One region of the Staphylococcus sp. AS1337 genome, then DNA from elsewhere that is predicted to be linked to it. Evidence: predicted binding sites of a transcription regulator. Region 1 holds the regulator's gene; the other holds the start of a gene.
The links. Region 1 encodes LexA, which represses DNA repair genes until DNA is damaged. Its sites were predicted from a motif close to CGAACATATGTTCG; they were not measured.
Positions count from the first base shown of each region.

Region 2: ACSUE0_RS11890 (YolD-like family protein) is a predicted target of LexA. The motif match lies at 1,917-1,930, and genes of this name have one in related genera.

Region 1 is NZ_JBOIHZ010000002.1:476,074-479,961, reverse strand. Features, by position in the region: gene guaC (GMP reductase) at 1-184, shown strand, start outside; gene ACSUE0_RS05015 (CAP-associated domain-containing protein) at 280-1,218, shown strand; gene lexA (transcriptional repressor LexA) at 1,424-2,047, opposite strand; gene sosA (DNA damage-induced cell division inhibitor SosA) at 2,190-2,423, shown strand; gene ACSUE0_RS05000 (DUF896 domain-containing protein) at 2,552-2,800, shown strand; gene tkt (transketolase) at 2,877-3,888, shown strand, end outside.
Region 2 is NZ_JBOIHZ010000008.1:47,288-51,175, reverse strand. Features, by position in the region: gene ACSUE0_RS11900 (aldehyde dehydrogenase) at 1-677, shown strand, start outside; gene pglS (6-phosphogluconolactonase) at 790-1,833, opposite strand; gene ACSUE0_RS11890 (YolD-like family protein) at 1,953-2,363, shown strand; gene ACSUE0_RS11885 (hypothetical protein) at 2,537-2,707, opposite strand; gene ACSUE0_RS11880 (C45 family autoproteolytic acyltransferase/hydolase) at 3,331-3,888, shown strand, end outside.

The DNA of each region.
Region 1 (3,888 bases):
TAAAAATGTAGAAGGTAAGAAAATGTTTGTTGAGCACAAAGGGTCATTATCTAATACATTGATTGAAATGCAACAAGACTTGCAAAGTTCAATTTCATATGCGGGTGGCACTGACCTTAAATCATTAAGAAAAGTGGATTATGTAATTGTAAGAAACTCAATTTTTAATGGTGATAGAGACTAATATATTAGTAGGTGTAAAAAATTAGAAAATTATTCTTATATGTACTTACTTTCTTAGTAGTTATTCTTGTCCTACCAATCAAAGAAACAGAACCAATGATTACAGTACAACAGCAATTAAAGGATAAAGTTGCTGATTGGTCTTCATCAAAAACAACTAATGAAGATGCGTTGAAAGTACCTAGTAAACAAGAATTTGCAGTTAACAATATTCAAATGAATATGACTAAAGATGCTGTAGAAGAAAAGCTAGGGAGTTCCCAACGTGTCTCATCAAATGAATATGGTACAAATTGGCACACGTATTATTCGGATAGTTATAGAGGATTTGTGATGGTTAGTTATATAGATAATAAAGTAAATGCGCTATATAGTAACCAAAACGTTATATCATCTAAATCAAAAATTAAATATGGCACACCTAAAGATAAGGTAAGGGACCGTTTAGGTAAACCTATTACTGATAAGCAAAAAGGACATGTGAAATTTGATGTTCAAGATGATGAATTTGATAATTTTCATAAAGACAAAATATACACAACAGCTTTTTATGATAAACATGAGAGCAATAACTTAACAGCGCTATTACAAGTTAGTGAAAAAATGGAAAACCGATTACAACAACAATATGGCGCACCATCTGAGGGATTAGCACAAAGCTTTGAATTGCAAAACTTTGATTTAGTTAATTCAGAACGTGTACAGCATGAGTTAGAGCCACTTAAATATTCTACTAGTATTTCTGAGACGGCTAGAAAACACAGTAAAGATATGGCTGAACATAATTATTTTGATCATAATAATTTATCAGGCGATACTCCATTTGATCGTATGGAAGCTGACGGACACGATTTTAATGCAGCAGGTGAAAATTTGGCATATGGTCAAACAAATAGTATTTATGCTCACCAAGACTTAATGAATTCATTAGGACACAGAAAGAATATTCTTAAGAAAGAATTTAATACGCTTGGTGTAGGTGTTGACTTTAATAAAAATCGTCAGCCTTATTGGACAGAAAATTATACTGGATAATGTTTAAGGTTTGTTGTGTGAGGGTATCTGTTATCATGTGAGGATGAAAAGTTATGACAACAAACAAAAAAGACAAAACAGAAGATATACTTGAAAAAGTAAAAGACGTTTTAGAGAAAAAAGATGAAAAAAGATGAAAAAAGAGAGGGTGCGCGATGAGCGCACCCTCTCTTTTTGAGAGTGTTAGCATTGGTCAAAATATCAATTACATTTCTCTAAATAATCCAACCACTTTTCCTAATACAGTTACATTATCAAGATAAATTGGTCCCATTGTACTATTTTCTGGTTGCAAACGATAACGAGTTTTTTCTTTATAGAAACGCTTAACAGTCGCTTCATTCTCTTCTGTCATCGCAACGATGATATCTCCGTTCTCTGCAATAGTTTGACTTCTTACGATAACTTTATCTCCATCAAGAATGCCAGCTTCAACCATACTGTCACCAACAACATTTAAGATGAATATATCGCTATTATGTGTTGAAGTGAAATGTTCTGGTAATGGGAAGTATTCTTCAACATTTTCAACCGCAGAAATAGGTACACCCGCAGTTACTTTCCCTATAACAGGAACGTGGATTGTTTCTTCCATATTAATTGATTCACCCAATTGTTCTGACACAATTTCAATGGCACGAGGCTTAGTTGGATCTCTTCTAATGTAACCTTTTTCCTCTAATCTAGATAGATGGCCATGAACTGTTGAACTAGAGGCTAATCCAACAGCTTCTCCAATTTCTCTAACACTTGGCGGATACCCTTTGGATTGGACGGTTTGCTTGATATATTCAAAAATTTCATTTTGTCGTTTAGTTAACTCTCTCATAATAGGCACTCCCTAATTTAATTTAACTTAATTATAGCATGATTATAGCATTTTTACAAACGTTTGTTCGTCTGGTTGTTGACATAGAACAGATGTTCTGATAAAGTAACTATACAAACAAATGTTCTAGGAGTGGTTATAAATGATGAAGAACTATAAATCGCAAATAAAGTCTTATATTATAGTTTTAACGGTGACAATGATACTTTGCGCCTTATTTATATTAAGTGCACACAATAGTGCGAATTCAGAACAGACGTACGAAATGACTGACCATCAAATGACAAGACAATCAGTAAATGGCGAACAGAGTAATAATGAAACTAAACTACAAAGCGAACAAACTTCACAGCAAGTGATGGCAGCTGTTCACTAATAGTTTTTAGCGGCGTGAACTTTAGTGAATGTAAATGTTAATATAATGGTGTTTTTGTGAGCGAAACAATTTAGTTTCGTTCATTTTTTTGTTATATTTTTCTATATCAACAATATCGGAGGTTTATTATGGCTGATAAAGACGGTGTAGATTTACAACGTATAAATGAATTAGCGAAAAAGAAAAAAGAAAAAGGCTTGACTGAAAAAGAAGCTAAAGAACAATCTAAATTGAGAAAAGCTTACTTAGATTCATTTAGAGAAAAATTTAAGCAACAAATTGAAAGTACAAGAGTCATAGATCCTGAAGGAAACGATGTAACGCCTGATAAAGTGAAAAATATATTAGATTCTAAAAATAAAGAAGATAAAAACTAAATCAATTTTTTGTTAAATAGATACCAAATAAGGTATAATAATATAGAAACTTGCTAAAAGAAAGGAAGTCATTTAGATGAATAAAGAAAAAGATCAATTAGCGGTAGATACGATTAGAGCGCTAAGTATCGATGCAGTTGAAAAAGCAAATTCAGGACACCCTGGATTACCAATGGGCGCTGCTCCTATGGCATACACATTATGGACACGTCACTTGAATTTTAATCCCCAATCAAAAGATTTCTTTGACAGAGATCGTTTTGTATTATCAGCTGGACATGGTTCTGCACTATTATATAGCTTATTACATGTTTCAGGTAGTTTAGAATTAGAAGAATTAAAAGAATTTAGACAATGGGGTTCTAAAACACCAGGACATCCTGAGTTCAAACACACTGATGGTGTAGAAGTTACAACTGGTCCACTTGGACAAGGTTTTGCTATGTCTGTTGGTATGGCTATGGCTGAAAAGCATTTAGCAGGTAAATTTAATAAAGAAGATGCTAAAGTTGTGGACCATTACACATATGTTCTTGCTTCAGATGGTGACTTAATGGAAGGTATTTCTCACGAAGCAGCTTCATTAGCAGGGCATAACCAATTAGACAAATTGATTGTTTTATATGATTCAAATGATATCTCATTAGATGGAGATTTAAATAAAGCTTTTTCTGAAGATGTTAAGGGTCGTTTTGAAGCCTATGGTTGGAAACACATTTTAGTTGAAGAAGGTAATGATTTAGACGCAATTGATAAAGCGATTGAAGAAGCTAAATCTCAAAATGTACCAACAATTATTGAAATTAAAACAATTATTGGTTATGGTGCGCCTAATAAACAAGCTTCACATGGTGTTCACGGTGCGCCTCTTGGTGAAGACGAAAGAAAATTAGCGCTTGAAAACTATGGTTTAGATCCTGAAAAACGTTTCAATGTTCCAGAAGAAGTTTATGAAATTTTCCAACAAAGTATGTTGAAACGTGCTAACGAAAAAGAAGAAGCATGGAATAAACTTGTTGAAGAATATAGTAATAAATACCCTGAATTAGCTGAAGAATTTAAATTGACTATCAGTGGTAAATTACCAG
Region 2 (3,888 bases), on a different contig from region 1:
GAAAATTTACAAATGCTGGACAAACTTGTGTTGCTCCTGACTATGTACTTGTGAATCGTAAAGTGAAGGATGAATTAATCGCTGCGCTAAAAAAAACCATTACCGAATTTTACGGTAACGACATTCAGGAAAGCCCTGATTTTGGACGTATTGTTAACCATAAACACTTTAGTCGTTTAGATAATTTATTAAAGATTCATCATGCTGAGATTGCCTTTGGTGGTAAGTCAAACGAAGATGAAAGGTACATTGCTCCTACACTATTAGATGGTATTACTTTTAATGCTAAAATAATGGAAGACGAAATTTTCGGTCCTATTTTACCAATCATTACGTATGATGATTTTGATGAAGCTATTGATTTTATACGTTCCAAACCTAAACCGCTAAGCTTATATTTGTTTAGCGAAGATGAAAATGCAACAGAACGTGTATTAAATGAAATATCATTTGGTGGTGGCGCAATTAACGATACCTTGATGCAATTGGCAAATTCAAACTTACCATTTGGTGGTGTTGGCGCATCTGGTATTGGTCAATACCATGGTAAATACAGTTTCGATACATTTAGTCATGATAAATCATATATTTTTAAATCAACTCGACTTGAATCTAGTTTATTGTTTCCACCATACAAAGGTAAATTTAAATATATTAAGACCTTCTTTAATAAGTAACTCTGTTTATGAAAGTTCTATAACATAAAAATGCGCCTTCCCATTACATTTGGGAAAGGCGCATTTTTATGTTATTAAGTTAGTAATTGAGTCATTTAACAAACTTCCAAGTTTATATTTCTTTTAAAAACTGTACACAAACACCTTCAGGCGCAGTGTGTTTATCGTCTACTTTCTCTAGTTCACCTGTTACTTTATCACGTCTAAATACAGTAAGCGCATAATCACCTTCTTGGTGTGCACATACTAAATAATCATCTGAATCAGTAATGTTAAAATCACGTGGAAACTCACCGCCACTTGATACAATATCCACTAATGAAATCATGTCGCCTTCATCAGCTACTTTGAAAATAGCAATACTATCGTGACCTCGATTACTAATATATAAGAATTTTTGATCTTTTGATAATCTTACTGCTGCTAATTTTGTATCGCCTTCAAAGTTTTCTGGAATCGTCAAATGACGTTCTATTTCTGTAAATTTACCATCTTCATATTTTACTGTACTTACAATATTTGATATTTCATGAACTACATAGGCATATTCCCCATTTTCATGGAAGGTAATATGTCTAGGTCCATCACCTGGTTCAAAATCAAACACAGCATATTCACTGTATCCTTCATCGCCAAACTCATATGTCACTAATTTGTCCGTACCTAAGTCCATCGCCACTACATATTTTTTATCTGGTGTAATATCCATAAAATGAATATGTGCATGATCTTGTCGCTCTGACGGACCAGTTGGGAAATCATGTGCTAATTCCTGTATAAGTCGAACAATTTCTCCCGTATGTGGATTTGCTTCATATATACGTGCTAATCCTGCACCATAAACAGTTTCAAAAATATATTTACCATCTGGTGATACTGCAACATAACAACCAGTACCAGCTGTAGACGCTAAACATTTATTAATGAGACTTAAATTGCCATCTTCCTCTATTTTAAGACTAGCGATACCACAATTGTCGCCCTCTCTATTTATTGCATATAAAAATGAATTATGTTGATTTAAATAAGTTGAGGCTTCTAGTTCATAACCAGTTTCAACCTCAATTATTTTCCCTGTTTGTTCATCAAGTTGGAAACGGTAGATCCCTTTACCTTCTTTTTTTGTATAAGTACCGATATAACCTATCGTCATTATGAAAACCCCTCCATATTATGATAGTTTCATTTTAATAGAGATTTATTACAAATACAATATAATGAATTATCACTTCACTAAATCGAACATATGTTCTATAATGATATTGAGGTGATAAAATGATTTCGAAAGAATTTAAGAACGAAACTGATTATAGAAATATCCCTAGAGAATATTTAAATCCAAATATACCCAAAGGTCGTGGCATGGTTAAATGGCAACCCTTCGCTACCTTACCAGAACAATTCGAAACTATACAGCAATATTTGATTGATCAAAATAAAATTGATCGCCCAACACTATCGGACGATCAATTGAATGAACTTAACTTACAACTTCATCAAGCACTACATACAGAACAACATATTACAATTGAATATTACCAATCCGGATGGCTAGAACACATAACATTAAAAATTAAGAATATAGACATGGTTCATATGTATTTAGAAGGCTATTCGCTAAACAACTCAGAAATTATTAAATTATCACTTTTTGATATCACTCGCATTAATCCATATAATCCATAACTCCTACGTTCTTATACTACAAAATCTCATACTTAGACTTATTTCACTAATATAACTTTGGGGAGTTCAACTAAGCTCATGTTTATTACGAAAGAACAACTAATTGTCTCATCAAATAATCACTACCGATATTCATAAAAAAATAGAACACTCTAAAGTGTTCTATTAATAATTTAATTATTAGATTCGATATCTGAAACAATCTCTTTTGTTTTGCTTTCGATATCTTCAAAGTCTTTTTTGAAAATATAAGCGAACACAACTGCACCAATTCCTGCTGCTAATGATACAGTTAGGATTGTACCGAATACAAATTTAAATAAACCTTTAATAAAATTCCACATTCTGTTTCACCTCAATAAATTATTAACATATCCGTTATTAATGATAGCATACTTGAAAGCATCAATAAATATATACCCGCTTTTCACTACTTTAATTTACATATTATTATAGTAATAATATGATATTATTGTAGTAATGCTTTAAGTTATAATTAAAGACTGTATATTAATTACTACCTTTAATACTTTAATAATAACAGAACTCTTAGAAATATTACATTTATTAGTCATATGGAAAAATAGTGGGAAAGAAATCTAATTTATTTAAAACTATTTCGCAGTTCCATCCCAGCAAAATTCACTAGAATTAATATGGATAAATAGTTAATCTGAGCTGGCGCTCATGCAAATGTTCCACTAACTCTATATAATAATTAAGGCTGAGACAATTAATTTGTCCCAGCCACTTAGTCAATTACTTACCCCACCAAGTACTCATTGCATCTCTAACAGCATCATAATAATTTGCCATTGCAATCACCTCATTTTAATTTGAAAATAAATAACCAGTCGTCGTTGTTATACTTATAATAACGACAAGCATCGCATAATACAATTAACATGGGGTTACAATAAAGTTACAAATTTGTAAGATTACACAACTAAAATGGGAGTTTTACATTATGCAAAAAGTAAAAACAGATATATTAACTCACCGCGGGTCACATTTTGATTTAGGTGTACAAACTGCTCAATGGATGCAACAAACACCATTATTAAAAAATAGAGAAAAAGAATGGAAAAAACGTATGCCTCGCTTCGATATCCACATAAAGGAAACATATGATATCTTCCAAACCTACGCACCTCAAATTTGGGAAGAAATCAGAGGTATGCAAGAAGTCCTTAATCTACCAACAAACCAAATGATATTAAACTTTGCACACTATCGTTTTACACCACTAAAAAATAGTGGCTGTACGGTGTATTTAGGACAAGACTACATGGTAAGAAATTATGACTATCACCCTGCAACTTATGATGGTCGTTATCAGCTTTTCCAACCAAATGATGGAGGTCTAGCACAAATTGGCCCAACATCTCGCGTGACTGGTAGAATGGATGGTATGAATGAAGCTGGACTATCTATGGGATATAACTTTATGCATAGAAAACATCCAGGCGATGGCTTCGTATGCTATATGATTGGTAGACTCATTTTACAATATTGTAAAGACGTG